DNA from 4 places in the Lysinibacillus sp. TE18511 genome. Region 2 is predicted to be linked to each of the others. Evidence: riboswitches for the same ligand, from Rfam matches in the RefSeq annotation. Region 2 holds a riboswitch; each other region holds the start of a gene.
What was found. A riboswitch is a leader RNA that binds a small molecule or an ion and turns the genes downstream of it on or off. The one in region 2 is predicted to bind thiamine pyrophosphate.

Region 1 (4,829 bases), on a different contig from region 2:
GAAAGAGCCAAACGAAGTATTCCGTGAGTTTAGTAAAAAAGGTGCGGAACGTCAAAATATTGCAACATGGCTTCTATTAGCAGGTATGCTACTATTCTTCATCGATATTACCATTCGACGCTTTGGATGGAGCTTCCTAACAAGGCCAAGGAAGAAAGAGCAGACTGTAGAAGAAAAAACAATACAGGCAGAAGACACAAACGTTGCCCAGCTATTAAAGGGCATGAAAAAACGACCTTAATAATTTAAAACGATGGTTCGTTGCTTTTTTTAGCAATGAGCTGTCGTTTTTTTTGCTTGTAAAATCATGAAAAGCGAAATTAATCTTGTTATTAATGGGATTTAATGTAATAATTAATAATAGTAATAAAATATTACTATTATTTTTAAATACTATTATATATTTTGGAGGAGTTAACATGACCAATATTATGAATTCTTTTGGTTTTCTAAGTTTTAAGTTAGCGGAGGCTCTAGAGGAAAATCTCGAGACATATATTAGCGAAAAATATCAATTGAAATCCAGAGAAGTTGGAATAATGATTCTTGTAAAAGAAAAAAAACTTAGCCAAATTCAAATAGGGCAGATTTTAAAAATAGATAAAAACAGTGTCCGCTTTTTTATCGATGATCTAGAAGAAAGAAAATATGTTTATAGAGAGAAAAATCAAGAAAATAGAAGAGAGAATCTAATATGCCTTACAGAACAGGGAGAAAATGTGGCAGAAGAATTATTGAAGATCCTTTCAATTTCTGAGAATGATGTTTTAGACGTACTTTTATTGGAAGAACAAGAGCAATTGAAACACATATTGAAAAAAGTATATGAAAATCGTTCGCCAAAATAAAAGGAGGTGGAAGCTATGTCACTATATCCTACGACTGAAAGAGAACCGAAATATTGGATTGGCGTGGTATCTCTTAATCATGTGCAAAAAGGGGTTGAGGGAGGATTCGGCCAGTTGTGCCATGGTAAAGAAAGACCTTTGAAACGAATGAAAAAAGGAGACTGGATTATATATTATTCTCCTAAAAACAGTTTAGATGGTAATGAACCTGTAAGAGCCTTTACCGCAATTGGAAGAATAAAAGACGAGCGAATATACGAGTTCCAAATGACAGAAAATTTTATTCCTTTTAGAAGAGATATAGACTTTTATAAAGATGCAAAGTCTGTTCCAATAAAAAGGATCTTAGATTATTTAGAATTTGTAGAAGATAAATCGAAATATGGTTATAAATTCAGATTTGGTCATTTTGAAATAAGTAAAAAAGACTTTTTATTAATTGCTCATGAAATGGGATTGCCGCTAAAGTATGGGTGAATTTAGTTGAATTAAAACGTTACTTTCTTAATTAATTGCCATTAAGGAAGTAACGTTTTTAAATTGCCATAAATATTATTTAAGCAGAGTGTTAAGGTTAGTTACAAATATAGTCTTACGCAAATTGCTAGCTACGACAAGGCCTAAGATAGCACCAATCGTACTTGATGTTAGAAAGGCTGGCATAAAAAATAATGCTGCCACGGATGTCCCCATTAATAAATGTGCGTAGGGCACTGCAATGAGTGAGGCAATAATTCCTGTCCCGAATATTTCACCGACACCAGCTAGCCACATCTTGCCGCTGTATTTATAGGCAAGAGCTGCACACAAAGCACCAATGACGCTGCCAGGTATAGCTAATAATGAACCTGTGCCTGTTAAAATACGAATAATTGCTGTGATAAAGGCGACCATAACGGTTGGCACTGGTCCAAGAATGATAGCGCCAATAACATTAATGGCATGCTGTACTGGATAGGCACGCGCAATTCCAGTTGGTATTGAAACGAAGGTAGAACCTGCTACGGCAATTGCTACTAATAAGGCCATGATTGTTAATTTTCGGATTGACATAATTTCTACTCCTTTGAAATATGAATTTAATTGTTAATACCAGTAAATTTGAAGTCCCGCCGGTAAAACCGAGAACAGCGCCGCTAAAACTGTGAGTTGAGCCGGTAAAACCGAGAACAGCGCCGCTAAAACCGCGAGATGCGCCGGTAACCAAGAGAACAGCGCCGCTAAAACCGCGAGTTGCGCCGGTAATCAAGAGAATGGCGCCGCTAAAACCGCGAGTTGCGCCGGTAATCAAGAGAATGGCGCCGCTAAAACCGCGAGATGCGCCGGTAACCAAGAGAACATCGCCGCTAAAACCATGAGTCCCACCAGTAACCTTGGAAATAATGTTGCTAGATTGGCGAGCATTCTTAAAGTAAACTTACAAAAAAAGCCGCTTCCTAAAAAACAATAGGAAGCGGCCTTGCATTTACATATTAAAAAGCAAGTGTCGCCACTTCCCTCCGCTAGTGTGAACTAGATCAGGTTCAAAGGGTCCGTATATGATAATATACGTCTCAGCCTTTTAAAGACTCCCCTAGTGGTAATAAAAAAATTTAATTTAATTCTATCTTATTACATAATAATGTAGCATTCTACCAAAAATAGTCAATGATTTTTCTGCCTATTTTGTATCAGGATGCAACAGGTGTGGTGCTTTTTTCATCGTCCAAATAAGGGCAAGGAAGAAGCAAGCCATTAAAATAATAGCTCCGAAAATATAAGGACTGTTCATATTCCAATCGAATAATATACCTGCTAATGCAGGACCAATCATATTACCAAGGCTCATATATGCATTGTTCAGACCAGCCGCAAAGCCTTGTTCCGTCTCAGCAAGCTTCGAAATCAATGTGTTGACAGCTGGGCGAATCAATGTCGTAGCTGTAGAGAAGATTGTCGCTACAACTAAAATAAGCGCAAAGCCAGACACAAACAAAATTAAGAAAATTGATACGGCGGCAATAAATAAATTGACTAACACTACTTTCATTTCGCCGAAGCGATTAAACAGTGGTGTAATCACAAACATTTGTACAACAACACCAAAAGCACCACCTACAACTAAGATAATAGCGATATCAGTAGGTGTGTAATTGAACTTTTCTGTAACAAATAACGATAATGTTGTTTGGAAGTTAGCAATTCCGAATGAGAATACAAGCATGATAACGAGCATTACAAAGTAAGGCATTTGAACTGAACGAACCATTTGCTTTGCAAGGTTGTCTTGCTTCTGCATTTTTTGCGCTGTATTTGGTTTCTTGGAAGGTAATAAAAACAACGATAAAATAGCTGCTAAGATCGCTGCAACTCCAGCAGTATAGAATGGGAAATGTAAACTAACTTTTGATAGGAATCCACCGATACCTGGTCCAATCATAAAGCCTAGAGACATTGATGCACCTAGCATGCCCATTCCTTTACCACGTTCTTCATACGTTGTAACATCTGCCACAAAAGCCATGATAGGTGGGGCAACAAATGCAGAGCCAACGCCACCTAAAAAGCGTGCCAAGAAGAGCATCCACACATCTGTAGAAAGCCCGAAACCAATTTGGGCAAGTCCTGTAACTATAAGACCGAAAATAATGAGATTTTTCCGTCCATATTGATCCGAAAGATTCCCAGCAATTGGAGAAAATACGAATTGAGCCAAGGCGAACGTTGCAATCAACATGCCAAGAATTTGTCCGGCGGCACCAAATAGTTTTAAATACTCAGGCATAACAGGAATAATAATTCCAATACTCCCCATTGCGATAAACATATTAAACATTAAAATATACAAAGCCGCCTTATTGGACTTCTGCTGGGTCATCGAATACCCCCTTCTTTAATCAAATATACTACAGTCTACCACAAGGCTTGTACCTTTGCTATTGACTAGAAGTCTGAAATAAGGGAATTGGCTACTGATCACCCTCACTGCTTTAGCCTTGGAAGGTATTTGTAGTTTCCTGACCGTTCAAAGTCAACTGACTGCCAAGCCTTGAAGCAAACACTGATGGGGGAATAGCGAACTTTTCGGCAAAACTGTCGGGCATTTATTCTCATCTAAACTAGCAAAAAGCTGTTCTCGACGTTAGTAACGTGAGAACAGCTTTAACACTGACTTGCATCGGTAAAAACGCCACGTCCTGTGGCATTACCGAAATGACCGACATCGTGTCGGCCCTCGTGCAGGCCTAAGCACAAAGTCGATTCCTGACGCAATTATGCCGAGGCATAATTGATAGAGGTTATCGAATACTCATTTTAAATTCTAAAAACAGTTCATTGTATTTACCTAAATAATCAGGGCCTAAGTTTTTATAAACTTCTAATGTTTTACGTTGTTCTTCAGAAGGATAGAAACGCTCATCAGATACAACTTCCGGATCCATTAATTTCATTGCTGCAATATTTGGAGTAGAGTAGCCTACGAAATCAGCATTTTTAGCGCCTGTTTCGGCTTTCAGCATAAAGTTAATGAAGGCATGTGCACCATCTATATTTTTCGAAGTTTTTGGAATGACCATATTATCAAACCATAAGTTCGAACCTTCTTCTGGTACAGCAAAGTTTAGCTCTTCGTTCTCGGACATCATGTCAGCTGCTTGACCAGACCAAGTGAGTGCCACAACTGCTTCATTTTTAATCATTAGCGGTGTAATTTCATCCCCGATAATGGCTTTGACATTTGGTGCTAACGTAATGAGTTTATCAGTAGCTTCACGTAGCTCATGGTCATTTAAAGTGTTAAGTGAGTAACCAAGATTGTTTAAGCCCATACCGATTACCTCACGTGCGCCGTCTACTAAAAAGACTTTACGTTTTAACGAAGGGTCCCATAAGTCATCCCAAGATGAGAAGTCCAGATTGCCAACAAGCTTAGGATTATAGACAACGCCAACTGTGCCCCAGAAATATGGTACGGAATATGTGTTGTCTTCATCAAATGGT
Region 2 (4,829 bases):
ATTCATAAATTTCCGCCTCCTCATCACGTTATACGATTGACATTCTAATTTGTTTCATTTTTCTGCAACAATAGGCGAATGTTTTAACCTATTCAACCTATATTACATTACCTAAAATCATGAAAAAAATCAAAGTTCATAAAAAAAGTACGAACTTTGATTTTCTTCAACATAATTCCCCAGGAAATTATTACTGACTAATTTATTGATTTTTTTCTTGTTCACGCAATTCGACACGACGAATTTTGCCTGATGAAGTCTTTGGTAGCTCAGTTACAAATTCTATCGCACGAGGATATTTATAAGGTGCTGTTAAAGTCTTTACATGATTTTGTAGTTTTTTAATCAGTGCTGCATTACCAATTTCTCCATCACGGAGCACTACAAATGCTTTTACAATATTTCCACGAACTTCATCTGGACTCGCAACAACAGCAGTTTCTTTAACTGCTGGATGCTTCAATAATGCATCTTCTACTTCAAATGGGCCTATCGTATAGCCAGAAGATATTATGACATCATCTCCACGTCCTTCAAACCAAAAATAACCATCTTCATCTTTATATGCACGATCTCCGGTAATATACCAATCGCCTCTAAATTGTAGATTTGTACGTTCTGGATCATGTAAATATTTTTTAAATAACGCAGGTGTTTCACGATGTACAGCAATGTCTCCAACTTCTCCAATTGCAACTGCCTTTCCGAAATCATCGATAATTTCAACAGTATTCCCCGGAGTAGGTTTACCCATCGAGCCAATTTTAGCTTTCGTCCCTACCATTGTACCAACAAGTAATGTATTTTCTGTTTGTCCATAGCCATCTCGTACTTGTAAATTCAAAACCTCCGAAAATACTTTTATCACTTCGCTATTTAATGGTTCACCCGCTGACACAGCCTGACGGACTGTACTTAAATTGAAATCTTGTAAACTTTCAAGTGCTGCCATAAATCGATATTCGGTTGGTGTACAGCACAGAATATTAATCTTGAATTTTTCAAGGAGTGTAAGGTATGTTGTCGCATCAAAGTGACCTTTGTAGACAAATGCTGTTGCACCACTTCCTAATGTAGCGAGAAACGGACTCCAAATCCATTTTTGCCAGCCTGGAGCTGCTGTAGCCCAAACAATGTCACCTTCTTGAACACCTAACCAATTCGGTGCAGTTGTTCGTAAGTGCGCATAACCCCAGCTATGTGTATGTACCGCTGCCTTTGGATTTCCTGTTGTACCACTCGTATAAGCTAAAAATGCAATGTCAGTACTTTTAGTAGGTGTGGAGCTTATGTAGGTTGTTGGTTGGCTTTGCATTTTTTCAAACAATGGCTGCCAAGATTCATGTGCATGACCAATGACAAATTGCTGTATGCCTTGCGAATTTTTAACAGCATCAAATTGCTCAATATAAGGTTCAAATACAACAACGCCTTTTGCATTTGCGTGATTGATGCGATATTCAATATCCTTAGTTCTCAACATTTCTGAACTTGGTATAATCGTTAACCCAGCCTTCAAGGCTCCAAGATAAACGATATACGCTTCAACTGATCTTGGCACCATGACTAAAATAACATCACCTTTTGTTAGACCATGTGATGTAAATACATGAGCTGCCTGATTAGCCTTTTCAAGTAAACTAGCATATGTAATGTACTGAATTTCTTCGTTTTCGTTATAAACTATTAATGCGCATTTTGTAGAATCCTGTGCATATTTTTCGATTTCCTCTGAAATGTTATACCACTCTGGTGCGATTAAATCTTGTCGTTTCATGGCAAATGCCCCCTTTTGCTATGCTCATTATAAAGCTCAAATTTCATCATTTTCAATGAAAGGCACTCTAATTTGTTAAAGTCATGACAACTATCATGCTCTGCTATATGGCATCAGTCACGTCTTCGTTCAAAAAACTCTCTATTGAATACTAAAGATAAATATGGTACATTTTGGTCAACTAAAAGCATAATTGCGGGGGGACTCATTTAGAGTTGAGAAGGTAAAACCTGACCCTTTGAACCTGTTAGTTAATACTGACGTAGGGAGCAATTCACATCTAATTACTGATGAAAGGCTCTTTTGCGTGTTTTTTCTGCACGAAAAAGAGCCTTTTTTGCACGCTTACGTCCATCCAATAAGGAGGACATAAATTGATATTTCATACGATCCGTAAACGAAATCCACTTATTCATTGCATTACTAATTATGTTGTAGCTAATTTCCAAGCAAATGGCTTATTAGCAATAGGTGCTTCTCCAGTAATGGCCGATAACAGTCATGAGGTTGAAGAAATGGTCGCTATTGCCTCAGGCTTATTGATAAATATCGGTACCCTAAATAATCAGATGAAAGAATCCATGCTACTCGCAGGAAAAAAAGCTAATGCTCTGGGCATTCCCGTTGTTTTAGATCCTGTTGCTGCAGGTGCAACAACTTACCGTAAACAGACCGTACAACAATTATTGAAGGAAATAAAATTTGCAGCGATTCGTTGTAATATTGGAGAGCTCGCGGCGATTGCCAATGTAGACTGGCAACAAAAAGGCGTAGATAGTGGTACTGGTTCAATTTCTTTAGAAGTTGAGGCAAAGCAAATAGCTCAACTCTACAATTGTATTGTTATTGTGACCGGTGAAAAGGATTTTATAACTGATGGCGAACATCAGCAATGGATTACAGGTGGAAATTCTCATATGACAGAAGTCACTGGAACAGGTTGCTTATTAAGTGCAATTTGTTGCGCTGCCTACTCCGCAGGGAATGAACCATATAACCAATTAGTCGATGCATTAGCGCTTTATAAAAAAGTGGCAGAACAAGCTTCTTCTTCCACAGATTACATTGGCGATTTTCAAATTACAGTATTGAATGAACTACATCGCCTTTCCAAGGATGGTGAAAAATAATGCATATTGTAACGACAATTGCTGGTTCAGATAGTGGTGGCGGCGCAGGCATACAGGCTGATTTAAAAACATTTCAGGAATTAAAGATCTTTGGGACATCTGTTATTACAGCTTTGACTGCCCAGAACACACTTGGTGTATCCGATGTCTTACCAATTGAAGTTAGCTTTGTTGAAAAACAACTTAAAGCACTAATCGAGGATTTTTCAATTAGTGCTGTTAAAACAGGAATGCTATTTTCCTCAGAAATCATTCAATCAATCGCACGTATTCTAGCCGAAGTAAATATTCCACTAATTGTTGATCCTGTTATGATTGCAAAAGGTGGCGAAAGCTTATTACAGCAAGAAGCAATTGTTGCATTATGTAGGTATTTACTTCCTTTAGCAACAATCGTTACACCAAACATACCTGAAGCTGAAACACTTACTGGGAGAAAAATCAAAACGTTTGCAGATATTCAAGACGTGGCACACACCCTATTACAAATGGGTGTACAATGTGTCATCATTAAAGGTGGTCATTTAACAGATAATGATTATGCAATTGATTATGTATTTTTTGAAGATGGACAATCATTTTCCATGCAGTCCTCGCGTATTGCAACAAAAAACACACATGGAACAGGCTGTACGTTCTCTGCCGCACTCACTGCTTTTATTGGACGAGGATTTTCTATAAAAGAAGCGATTGTGGAAGCCAAAAAATATATTCAATTAGCCATAACTTATGATTTATCGATTGGCAATGGTCATGGTCCAACAAATCATTTTGCTTATCAAAAATATAAGGAGTCGTGTGAGGTGATCATTCATGAAACGTGATAATTTACAGCTATATTTTATTATGGGGACAAGTAATGTTTTAATTCAAAAGCCATTAAACGTTCTAGAGAAGGCTTTACAATCGGGAATTACCATGTTTCAATTTCGTGAAAAAGGACCAAATACACTCACTGGGCAAGCCTATGAAAATTTTGCGCAAGAATGTCAAAAGCTCTGTCAACAGTATAATGTTCCGTTTATTGTTAATGATGATGTAGAGCTTGCTGTGAAACTTGGTGCAGATGGTGTTCATATTGGACAAGAAGATTTGCCTGTGTCGATGGTACGCGAAAAAATTGGCAGCATGATTTTAGGCGTTTCTGTTCATTCACAAGCTGAATTACAAACTGCTCTACAATACGGTGCGGATTATGTAGGAATTGGTCCTATTTTTGCAACCTCTTCTAAAAAGGACGCCAAGCCACCTAGTGGGACTAAATTTTTACAGCAAGTTCGCATACAATACCCCGAACTCCCCATTGTTGCAATAGGAGGACTAAATTGCTCGAACGCCCATACAGTATTTAAAGCTGGTGCAGATGGAATTGCTGTTATTTCTGCAATTTGTGAAAGTGAAGATATTTCAAATACAATCTCTACACTTAAATCATTTTCTATATTGGATAAAAAAATCAAAATCTAAACAAACTAAAACCAGTGCCTTTTACGGTCACTGGTTTTAAGTTTAATAAATGCTGTTTAAGCAATTATTGGTTGTTGTTTGGCATACCTTTTAATTGAGATTCTGCCATTTGTACAAGACGTTTAGTGATTTCACCGCCAACGGAACCGTTAGCACGAGCTGAAGCGTCAGCCCCTAATTGAACACCAAATTCTTGTGCAATTTCGTATTTCATTTGATCTAGTGCTTGTTGTACACCAGGTACTGCAAGCTTGTTTGAACTGCGGTTGTTGTTTGAAGTCATGTCTCTCACCTCCTTGTGAATATAGAATGTGCGATATTAGATTTTTAATACGAAAATTTTATAGGTAAATTGTACCTCAGAAGGAAACCAACTAAAAAAGCCGACTCAAAATGCACTTTTGAGTCGGCTCGCAAATTTCTTCTATAGAAGATCTGCAAATTTATCTGCTTCT
Region 3 (4,829 bases), on a different contig from region 2:
GAAGCTCAAAATGAATCAGTACAAGGCACGGAGCTTGCGTTTAAAGATAATAGTGAGCTTTCTAGTTCTATCGCAACTTCAATTAATGAATTAATGACTCAGCTTTCTCATATGTTAGAGCATAAAAATCAAGCGATTATGGCAATCCAAAGTATTTCAGCTATTTCAGAGGAGACTGCTGCATCTGCGGAACAGGTAAGTGCGTCTGCTATTGATCAGCAAGCGGAGCTACAAAAGGTTGCAGATTCCATTAATAATATGAAAGAGATTTCAAATGAATTACAAGCGGTCGTTAATCGATTTAAGCTTGCTTAATGTTAAAGGATGAATTTTAAGAAGGACTGCCTGATATTGGAGGCAGTCTTTTTTTGCGTTTTTTCCTGATAAAAAACACTGGATTAGTATTGTGCATTTCTGAAGAAAATACCTTTCATGAATGATGAGATAACATTGAGGTGCATTGACCGAGCGAAAAAACAGCACTACTATAGGAAGGGAAAGGGGGGATCACTATGATGTATCTCGGTATGATTTTCTTCCAGATTGTCGCTCCTATTTTGGTACTTCTAGTACTCGGCGCAGTTTTACAAAAGAAATTTCACTTTAATTTAAAGGCATTATCTCAGCTTATTACATATTGCTTTATGCCAGCAGCTGTTTTTGTGAATTTATATGAAACGCATATAGAGCTGCCAGTTCTTGTAGAAGTTGCATTATTTATATTACTCTTTATCGGCAGTCAAATGGTGCTTAGTCACTTTATAGCAAAGGGACTTGGTTTAGTAAAAACAGAGGCTGCGGTGTTTAAAAATAGTGTAGTCCTTATTAATTCAGGAAACTATGGTATTCCAGTCGCGCAGATGATTTTCGTGACGCAGCCGATTGGAGTAGCGATTCAGGTCATTCTCGTGATCTTTCAAAATATGACGACCTATACATATGGCTTGTACAATTTAATTTCTTCAACAAAATCAGGCATGTCTATTGTGAAAGATTTCCTCAAAATGCCTATTATTCATGCCCTTATTATTGGTGTAGCGATGAACTATTTTGATATCACTATTCCACAGTTTATAAAAATTCCGATAGACCATGTGGCAGATGGCTTTATCGCTGTAGCGTTAATAACGTTAGGGGCACAGCTATCACAGCTTGAAATCAAATCGATGTTCAATAAGACGGTATTTATTAGTTGTTTTACACGACTAATCATAGGGCCAGCTGTAGCTTTACTGATTATTTTTACACTTGGCCTAGATGGTGTCGTGGCACAATCTCTTTTTATAGCTAGTTCTTTCCCGACATCACGTAATAGCTCTAGTCTAGCATTAGAATATGGTGTGGAATCTGCAACTGCTGCACAAACTGTTTTATTCTCAACGATTGTAAGCTGTATTACCGTGACGATTGTGATTTATGTAGCGGAGCTGTTGTTTACCTAACTGCTGGATTTTATTTGGAATAAGATAGAGTGACAGCCTAGCTTGAGTAAGTGGCTATCCTTCTGATTTTTTAAAATAGGCTAATCACCAAAAAGTTAGTGATTATATTTTTTAAAACGTATGTAATGTAAATAGGTTGATTGGAGTGGAGGCTGGGCGACTCCTTGGGGATCAGCGTCACAGATGAGACCCTGGAGCGAGCAAAGCGAGTGAAGCGGCTCATCGGACGCCCCCAGGAAAGCGCCCAGCCGGAACGGAAATCAACCACACGTTTTGATGATAAGCCAAAAATTATCAAATGAAGCTTCCATCTCTTAGCAATATCTGCTACACTATCATCAAACTTAATAGCATTAACTAGGGGAGTCTGATGAGTCGGGCTGAGAGGGAAACGCATAGAGGTTTCTTGACCCTTTGGACCTGATCTGGCTCATACCAGCGTGGGAAAGTTAACCTTTATTGCAATATAAGCTCTTTGCGATAACTATACCTTTACATTCTTAGCCGGATCCAAAAAATTTTTGGATTCGGCTTTTGTTTTTTGAGGGGTGAGCTAGATTTGGTCCTTGTATAAAAATACGTAAAAACGGGAGCGAAATAGTTCATGACAACAGTTAGCGAAAAGAATATTACGATTATGTCAAATTTTGATGGAAGCAAAAAAGTGTATGTGGAAGGATCACGACCAGATATTTTAGTGCCAATGCGTGAGATTGCTTTAAGTCCAACGACAGGTAGCTTCGGTGAAGAGGAAAATGCGCCAGTTCGTGTTTATGATACGAGTGGTCCGTATACGGATCCTGCATATAAAGTAGATATTACGAAGGGATTGCCAGCTTTATGTAGTACATGGATCAGAGAACGTGGTGACGTCGAGGAATACGAAGGTCGTACAATCAAGCCAGAGGATAACGGTTTCCGTAATGCGGATGATCCACGTATTCAAGAAAATGTTTTTCCGGATTTATCTAGAAAACCTCTACGTGCTAAGAAAGGTGGTAATGTAACGCAGCTTCACTATGCGCGAAAAGGAATCATTACGCCAGAAATGGAGTTTGTAGCGATTCGCGAAAACATAGATCCTGAATTTGTGCGCTCAGAGATTGCGGCGGGTCGAGCTATTTTACCTTCTAATATTAACCACCCTGAGGCCGAGCCAATGATTATTGGACGTAACTTCCATGTGAAAATCAACGCCAATATTGGAAATTCAGCGGTGTCATCCTCTATTGCGGAAGAGGTAGAAAAAATGACGTGGGCTACACGTTGGGGTGCTGATAACATTATGGATTTATCGACTGGTAAGCATATTCATACGACGCGTGAATGGATTATCCGTAATGCCGCAGTGCCAGTAGGGACAGTACCGATTTATCAAGCGCTAGAAAAAGTAAATGGTGTGGCAGAGGATTTAACGTGGGAAGTGTATCGTGATACGTTGATTGAGCAGGCTGAGCAAGGTGTTGATTACTTCACAATTCACGCAGGGGTGTTGCTACGCTATGTACCATTAACGGCGAATCGTGTAACGGGTATAGTGTCCCGTGGCGGTTCGATTATGGCACAATGGTGTTTATATCACCACCAAGAGAGCTTCTTATATACGCATTTTGAAGAAATCTGCGAAATTATGAAAACATATGATGTTGCCTTCTCTTTAGGTGACGGTTTACGTCCAGGTTCTATCGCAGATGCTAATGATGAGGCGCAGTTTGCAGAGCTAGAAACGCTAGGGGAATTAACGCAAATTGCCTGGAAGCATGATGTACAGGTGATGGTAGAAGGACCAGGGCATGTACCAATGCATCTTATTAAAGAAAATATGGACAAGCAGTTAGAGGTGTGTAAGGAAGCTCCTTTCTATACTTTAGGGCCGTTGACAACAGATATTGCTCCTGGCTATGACCATATTACATCAGCTATTGGTGCTGCAATGATAGGCTGGTTTGGTACGGCAATGCTGTGCTATGTAACACCTAAAGAACATTTAGGGTTACCAAATCGGGAGGATGTTCGAGTAGGGGTTATTACGTATAAAATTGCTGCACACGCAGCTGATTTAGCGAAAGGGCATCTGGGAGCACAGCAGCGTGACGATGCATTATCTAAAGCACGCTTCGAATTCCGCTGGCGCGATCAATTCAACTTAGCGCTAGATCCAGAGCGAGCAGTAGAATATCATGATGAAACATTACCTGCAGAAGGGGCGAAAACAGCGCACTTCTGTTCAATGTGTGGACCTAAGTTTTGTAGTATGAGAATCTCGCAGGATATTCGTACTTATGCAAAGGATAAAGATATGAATACTACGGAAGCTATTCATAAAGGTATGCAGGAAAAGGCAGAGGAATTTAAAAAGGCGGGCAGTCAGATTTATCAATAATTCAAAGCGTAAGGCTTGTGTCTATTTTTTAGGCACAAGCCTTTCTTAATCATTAAAACGTAAAAAAACTCCATGTGAAGTTGCTCTTCGCATGGAGTAAAAAGTTGGATTTGGATATCAATAATAAGTGGAAAAAATCAATTAAGCCTAGGCTGAAATAAATTAAACGTTAGTTGGTTGTTTTACGTATGGGTTTGAAAGATCCATACCTTCTAATGAAAGACCCATCGCTTTTGCTACACCTTCACCATATGCTGGATCAGCTAAATAGCAGTGAAGGATGTGACGACGTTTGATGAACTCCTCAACTGACGCCATATCGTTAGCTGTAGTTTCGAATAGGCGTTGTTGCTCTTCTGCAGTCATTAGACGGAATAATTTACCTGGCTGCTCGAAGTAATTGTTGTCATCTTCACGGAAGTCGTGGATACCAGCATGACCGTCAATACGTAAGTCAGGTTCTTTATGATCTAAATTATGCTCCCATTCGCCGTAGCTATTTGGTTCATAGCCCAAAGTTGAACCAAGGTTGCCGTCGAAACGCATAGCACCATCGCGGTGGAATGAGCGGAATGGGCATTTTGGTGCGTTTACAGGAAGCGAGTGGTGGTTTACACCTAAGCGGTAGCGATGTGCATCAGCATATGCAAAGATACGACCTTGTAACATTTTGTCTGGAGAGAAGCTAATACCAGGAACAATGTTAGATGGTGCAAACGCTGCTTGCTCAACTTCTGCAAAGTAATTGTCTGGATTTTTGTTTAACTCGAATTCACCAACAGGAATTAGTGGGAAGTCTTTTTTATACCATACTTTTGTTAAGTCAAATGGGTTATATGGTAATTCACGAGCTTGTTCTTCTGTCATTACTTGAATGTACATTTTCCATTTAGGGAAGTCGCCTTTTTCGATTGACTCATATAGATCGCGTTGTGAAGATTCACGGTCTTTACCGATCAATTCCGCTGCCTCATCACCAGTTAAGTTTTGAATACTTTGCTCTG
Region 4 (4,829 bases), on a different contig from region 2:
CTTTCATTCTAAAGATGAAGAAAACATTAAATCAATGTTGAAAAACATCCAAGAAAATAATGTCAGAGATAGTACTACCATAATTTCTTGGAAAGTAAACATTTTAAAGGAAGCTACTATACCAAGTAATCAACAGGCAAACAAATACTGATTAGTATGCTAATTAGTATTTTACCTGTAAATCGAACCCGCTAATAGTAAGTTGTGACAATTATGGAGAACAATAAAGACCTTTCCTAAAATCAGAAAGGTCCCTTTTTTATACTTGTTCTCAATAAATCTACAAAGACAATTTGATGATGCTGTGCTAAATATTTTTGAGAAATCAAGGGAAGTGCCGTTAACACTTTTTTATCACATTCCTACAGAAATAACATATACGTTAGCATTATAAGACGCCAGATAAAAGAAAAAGATACTTTCCTCTTTCCGTAGTTCAATATCATCTTCTAAATGCTGAATAAACTTTAACGTTATCATACTATAACAGTAAAATTTTCACTCTAGATTTATTTTAGAATAATCTAGGGATCGATCAGACCTTTGATATCTGGTCTCTTTACTTTATTTTTCTGGCTTAATATAAGGAACGATTGGTGCAGTGGCGCCTACTGAAGCACCACGGATAAAATCTTGATTCTCTAAGGCTTTAAAATTATTTGTTTTGCCAGTGAGCATGACCCCTAAAATTTTCACTTCCTCAAACCGTTTATCTTTATTTGAATTTAAAAACTCTTGGATGGTTTCGTCATTTTTATTGGCATCATATTCTTGAAGTGTATCAATAAAGTCATCGTAGGCCTCTTTCGGTGAATCGGCTGGATCAAAGCCATAAACCTCTAAACCAGCAGGTCCATTACTTTCATCCGTAATTCGGGAAGTCATATATAACCATACGATGTTTAAATTGCTAGGAATTTTCCCTTGTATTTCTTGTAATGTATAAGGTTTGTTGAAAGAAACGGCAACTTCTGCAACGTGTTTCTCCAGTTGCGAAATTTCGCCTAGTTCGTTTGGTACATCGTCAAAGTATTTTTGAATGGATGGATGATAAAATGTCGCTGATTTAGTTTTTGTCTGTTTATCGTACTCATAGTACTCTGTATCAGACCAATAAAACCCTGGTACTAACTCGTTCGTATCAATATTGAGGCGAAGCCAACCATATGAACTTGTAAGCGTGCTCCATGGAACGACATAACCATTAATATTCTTCGAACGGTTTGTGATAATGTTTCCACCAAACATGGAAGAATTACTCGTTACTTGAGAGTCGATTTGAATATTAGGTTCAGCAATAGCATTATGTAAAAAAAGCTGTTCGTGCAGTCTGTTAGAACTTTTTGCTGCAAAGTAGTTACCGGTTTTATAAAAAATAGGGCAGAGAAGTAGTACTACAATAATTGAAGTGATGATAATTTTTAATAATTGTTTTCGCTTAGCTTTTTTTAAAGCGTCATTTAACGAAGTTTCCATTAATATGTACCTCCTATTTTTGAGTGAATGCATTTACGTGCGCGATATAATTTTTGCTTGACGCTATCTACTTGAATATCTAACAAATTAGCAATTTCTTCATATGAAAAATCATAGTAATACTTTAAAAAGAATATTTCTTTATATTCTTTTTTTATGTCTTTTAATAAATAGAAAATTTCATCCTTATTTAGCAATTTATCAAAGTGATCATCGATGTGTTGGAGCTTTGAATATATTTCCTCAGTGATGTAAATGTTCTTATGCTCCTTTTTCCTTTTCAAGTCAATGTATTGATTGAGTGCTACTCTAAAAAACCATGGACGCAGATTAGTCTCAGTTAGGTCATCCAATAGTGTGTAAACTTTGTAAAAGGTGTTTTGAATGATATCCTCTGCATCTTCTTTATTAGCTCCTTTCATTCGTAATAGTTTGAACACTTCCTCTCCTAAATGGATTAGATAGGAGGTCAGTTCATTTTCTTTTCTCATTGTTGGTCCTCCTTACACTTATACAACGAATGAGTAATCACAAATGTATACACTTACATATAAAGTTATTATAGAATAAAGGCTGTGTTTCACATTGCCTTCTGAAATGACATTACATTAAATATGAAATTGAGCCTTGTCTTTTAAAGATAGATATGGTTATAATAATCACGAAAAGTTCATATGGAAAGAATGTAGGGGGGCTGGTAGTTGCCAGCTGAGATTGTGTCCGATAGACGCTGACCCTTTGAACCTGATTTGGCTCGTACCAGCGTAGGGAACATCTATTCAAAAAAAGAAAATTTTTGATACTGTTTGTAAAACGTCTGGGGGAATCCTAGGCGTTTTTTTATGTTTTTGTTATATGCGATAACCTTGGGTGCATACTGACTGTGGATACGCTTTCTTCTGGTTAAAACATTCGTTCATGAACACTTTCAAATTACTTCCTAGGAGGATTCAGCATGAAAAAATGGTTATTGATCCTAGTGGCTGCGCTTTTAACACTTGTGGGCTGTAGCGAAAAAGAGGAGACAAAGGATACTAAGGATAAAAACGATGCGAATGCATTAAAAAAGGTATCGGTCGTGCTAGATTGGACACCAAACACAAATCACACAGGATTATATGTAGCGGAAAAACTTGGTTACTTTAAGGAACAGGGCTTAGATGTTGAGATTTTATTACCTGGCGAAACGGGTGCAGATCAGCTAGTGGCGTCTGGTAAGGCACAGTTTGGTGTAAGCTATCAGGAAGGAATTACACAGGCACGTGTGCAGGGTGTACCTTTAGTATCAATTGCAGCGATTATTCAACATAATACTTCTGGCTTTGCGTCAATAGCATCTAAAGGGATTAAGTCACCTAAAGATTTTGAAGGGAAAACATATGGTGGTTGGGGTGCACCAGTTGAACAGGCTGTCCTACAATCACTTATGCAAACAGAAAATGCGGATATTAATAAGCTAGATATTGTGAATGCAGGCGATTTAGATTTCTTCACAATGATGCAAAAGGATATTGATTTTGCGTGGATTTATTATGCGTGGACAGGCATTGAAGCAGAACTTCGTGGTGAAAAGCTGAACATGCTTTATTTAACAGATTATAGCGATCAGCTTGATTATTATACGCCTGTACTTGCTACGAATGAAAAAATGATTAAGAATGATCCAGATACGGTAAAAGCATTTGTCGCTGCTACTACAAAGGGCTATGAATATGCGATAAGTCATCCAAGTGAGGCAGCTGATATTTTATTAGAAGCGGTACCTGACTTAGATAAAGAGCTTGTGCATAAAAGTCAGGAATGGCTAGCAAATAAATATCAAGACGATGCCGCTCAATGGGGTGAGCAAAAGCTGACTGTTTGGGAAAACTACGCTAAATGGATGGCTAGCAACAAAGTTTTAGAGGGCGAATTTAACGCAGAACAAGCATTTACAAACGACTTTTTACCGAAAAAGGAGACAAAATAGCATGGCAAACTCATTAGTAAGCGTACAAATTATCCCGAAAACTGAAAAATATGAAGATGTGATCCCTTATGTCGATGCAGCAATTGCTATTATTGACGCTTCAGGAGTGAAATATGAAGTACACCCGCTCGAAACGACGATGGAGGGTGAGCTATCGACTTTGCTACAAATCATTGAAAAAATGAATGTTAAAATGATTGAACTTGGTGCGATCAATGTTATTACACAAGTGAAAATTTTATTTCAGCCATCAGGTATTACAATGGAGACGTTAACGGAGAAATACCATTGATGAAGTCGGCAATAAAACAAGGAAGGACGATAATTTTTATCGCCTTCCTCTTATTCATATGGGAACTAATTGTCCGTTTTGCAGACGTTCCTCATTGGTTATTGCCTGCACCGAGTGCCATTTTGAAAGAAGGTTTTCAATCGTATGATACGTTCTTGCCGCATGCGTTAGCAACTGTTCAATTAGCACTTCTAGGTCTTGCCATCGGGATATTGTGCGGGCTGACGGTTGCTGTGATATTACATCGTTTTACGTTTATTCGGGAGCTATTTTATCCTATTCTCATTATGTCACAGAATGTTCCTGTGCTCGTCCTAGCACCGTTATTAATCATTTGGTTTGGGTTTGGTTTATTGCCAAAGCTTATTATTATTTGTCTCGTGTGCTTTTTCCCCATTGTGATCTCGGCGATGGATGGCTTCCGTCAAACCTCGCCAGAGCTGAAGTATTATTTTGAGATGATTGGTGCGACGAAAGCACAAACCTTTTGGAAGCTTGAATGGCCGTACGCATATCCAGCGATTTTTTCAGGCATTAAGATTGCGGCAACCTATAGCGTTATGGGAGCTGTTATTGCCGAATGGCTAGGTGCGAAAAAGGGGATTGGTGTCTATATGACATTGGCACAGTCTTCATTTCGAACAGACCGCGTATTTGTAGCGATTTTTGCCATTGTTTTTTTAAGTTTACTATTATTTAGTGTTATTCGATTAATAGAAAAGCTTGTCGTGAAGGGGAGAGGATTACATGCTCAGCATTCAAAATATTGATAAATCATTTGATTCTCTTCAAGTTATTCGTAATTTATCTTTTGAAGTGAAAGATGGGGAATTTGTTGCGATTATTGGTCCGTCAGGAAGTGGGAAAAGTACACTCTTTCAATTAATTGGTGGTGTGTCTTCCATTGATAAGGGAGCTATCTTATTAAACGGTACAGATTTCCAGCGAAAAAGAGGGACGATTGGCTATATGCCTCAGCAGCCATGCTTACTGCCGTGGCGTACGGTAGTAGAAAATGTCACGATTGTTGAGGAGTTGCATCAAAAACCGAATATAGATCGAGCCAAGGAATGGTTAGACAAAGTGGGACTT

Region 1: another riboswitch for thiamine pyrophosphate. It lies ahead of thiW (energy coupling factor transporter S component ThiW); the one in region 2 lies ahead of thiM (hydroxyethylthiazole kinase).
Region 3: another riboswitch for thiamine pyrophosphate. It lies ahead of thiC (phosphomethylpyrimidine synthase ThiC); the one in region 2 lies ahead of thiM (hydroxyethylthiazole kinase).
Region 4: another riboswitch for thiamine pyrophosphate. It lies ahead of ACVWXS_RS18790 (ABC transporter substrate-binding protein); the one in region 2 lies ahead of thiM (hydroxyethylthiazole kinase).

What each region holds. Positions count from the first base shown of each region.
Region 1 is NZ_JBSSFD010000003.1:178,021-182,849, forward strand. It holds gene ACVWXS_RS03605 (VWA domain-containing protein) at 1-241, shown strand, start outside; gene ACVWXS_RS03610 (MarR family winged helix-turn-helix transcriptional regulator) at 420-848, shown strand; gene ACVWXS_RS03615 (EVE domain-containing protein) at 864-1,325, shown strand; gene thiW (energy coupling factor transporter S component ThiW) at 1,401-1,901, opposite strand; TPP riboswitch at 2,326-2,433, opposite strand; gene ACVWXS_RS03625 (MFS transporter) at 2,509-3,705, opposite strand; gene ACVWXS_RS03630 (ABC transporter substrate-binding protein) at 4,127-4,829, opposite strand, start outside.
Region 2 is NZ_JBSSFD010000006.1:65,719-70,547, reverse strand. It holds gene sppA (S49 family peptidase) at 1-6, opposite strand, end outside; gene mbcS (acyl-CoA synthetase MbcS) at 203-1,777, opposite strand; TPP riboswitch at 1,965-2,063, shown strand; gene thiM (hydroxyethylthiazole kinase) at 2,152-2,907, shown strand; gene thiD (bifunctional hydroxymethylpyrimidine kinase/phosphomethylpyrimidine kinase) at 2,907-3,731, shown strand; gene thiE (thiamine phosphate synthase) at 3,721-4,374, shown strand; gene ACVWXS_RS06540 (alpha/beta-type small acid-soluble spore protein) at 4,439-4,657, opposite strand; gene thiI (tRNA uracil 4-sulfurtransferase ThiI) at 4,799-4,829, opposite strand, start outside.
Region 3 is NZ_JBSSFD010000041.1:23,258-28,086, forward strand. It holds gene ACVWXS_RS21285 (methyl-accepting chemotaxis protein) at 1-315, shown strand, start outside; gene ACVWXS_RS21290 (AEC family transporter) at 513-1,442, shown strand; gene ACVWXS_RS21295 (hypothetical protein) at 1,583-1,744, shown strand; TPP riboswitch at 1,792-1,906, shown strand; gene thiC (phosphomethylpyrimidine synthase ThiC) at 2,047-3,825, shown strand; gene ACVWXS_RS21305 (catalase) at 3,988-4,829, opposite strand, start outside.
Region 4 is NZ_JBSSFD010000031.1:17,596-22,424, forward strand. It holds gene ACVWXS_RS18775 (protein phosphatase 2C domain-containing protein) at 1-151, shown strand, start outside; gene ACVWXS_RS18780 (sigma factor regulator N-terminal domain-containing protein) at 565-1,476, opposite strand; gene ACVWXS_RS18785 (RNA polymerase sigma factor) at 1,476-1,967, opposite strand; TPP riboswitch at 2,154-2,264, shown strand; gene ACVWXS_RS18790 (ABC transporter substrate-binding protein) at 2,432-3,445, shown strand; gene ACVWXS_RS18795 (thiamine-binding protein) at 3,447-3,737, shown strand; gene ACVWXS_RS18800 (ABC transporter permease) at 3,737-4,507, shown strand; gene ACVWXS_RS18805 (ABC transporter ATP-binding protein) at 4,485-4,829, shown strand, end outside.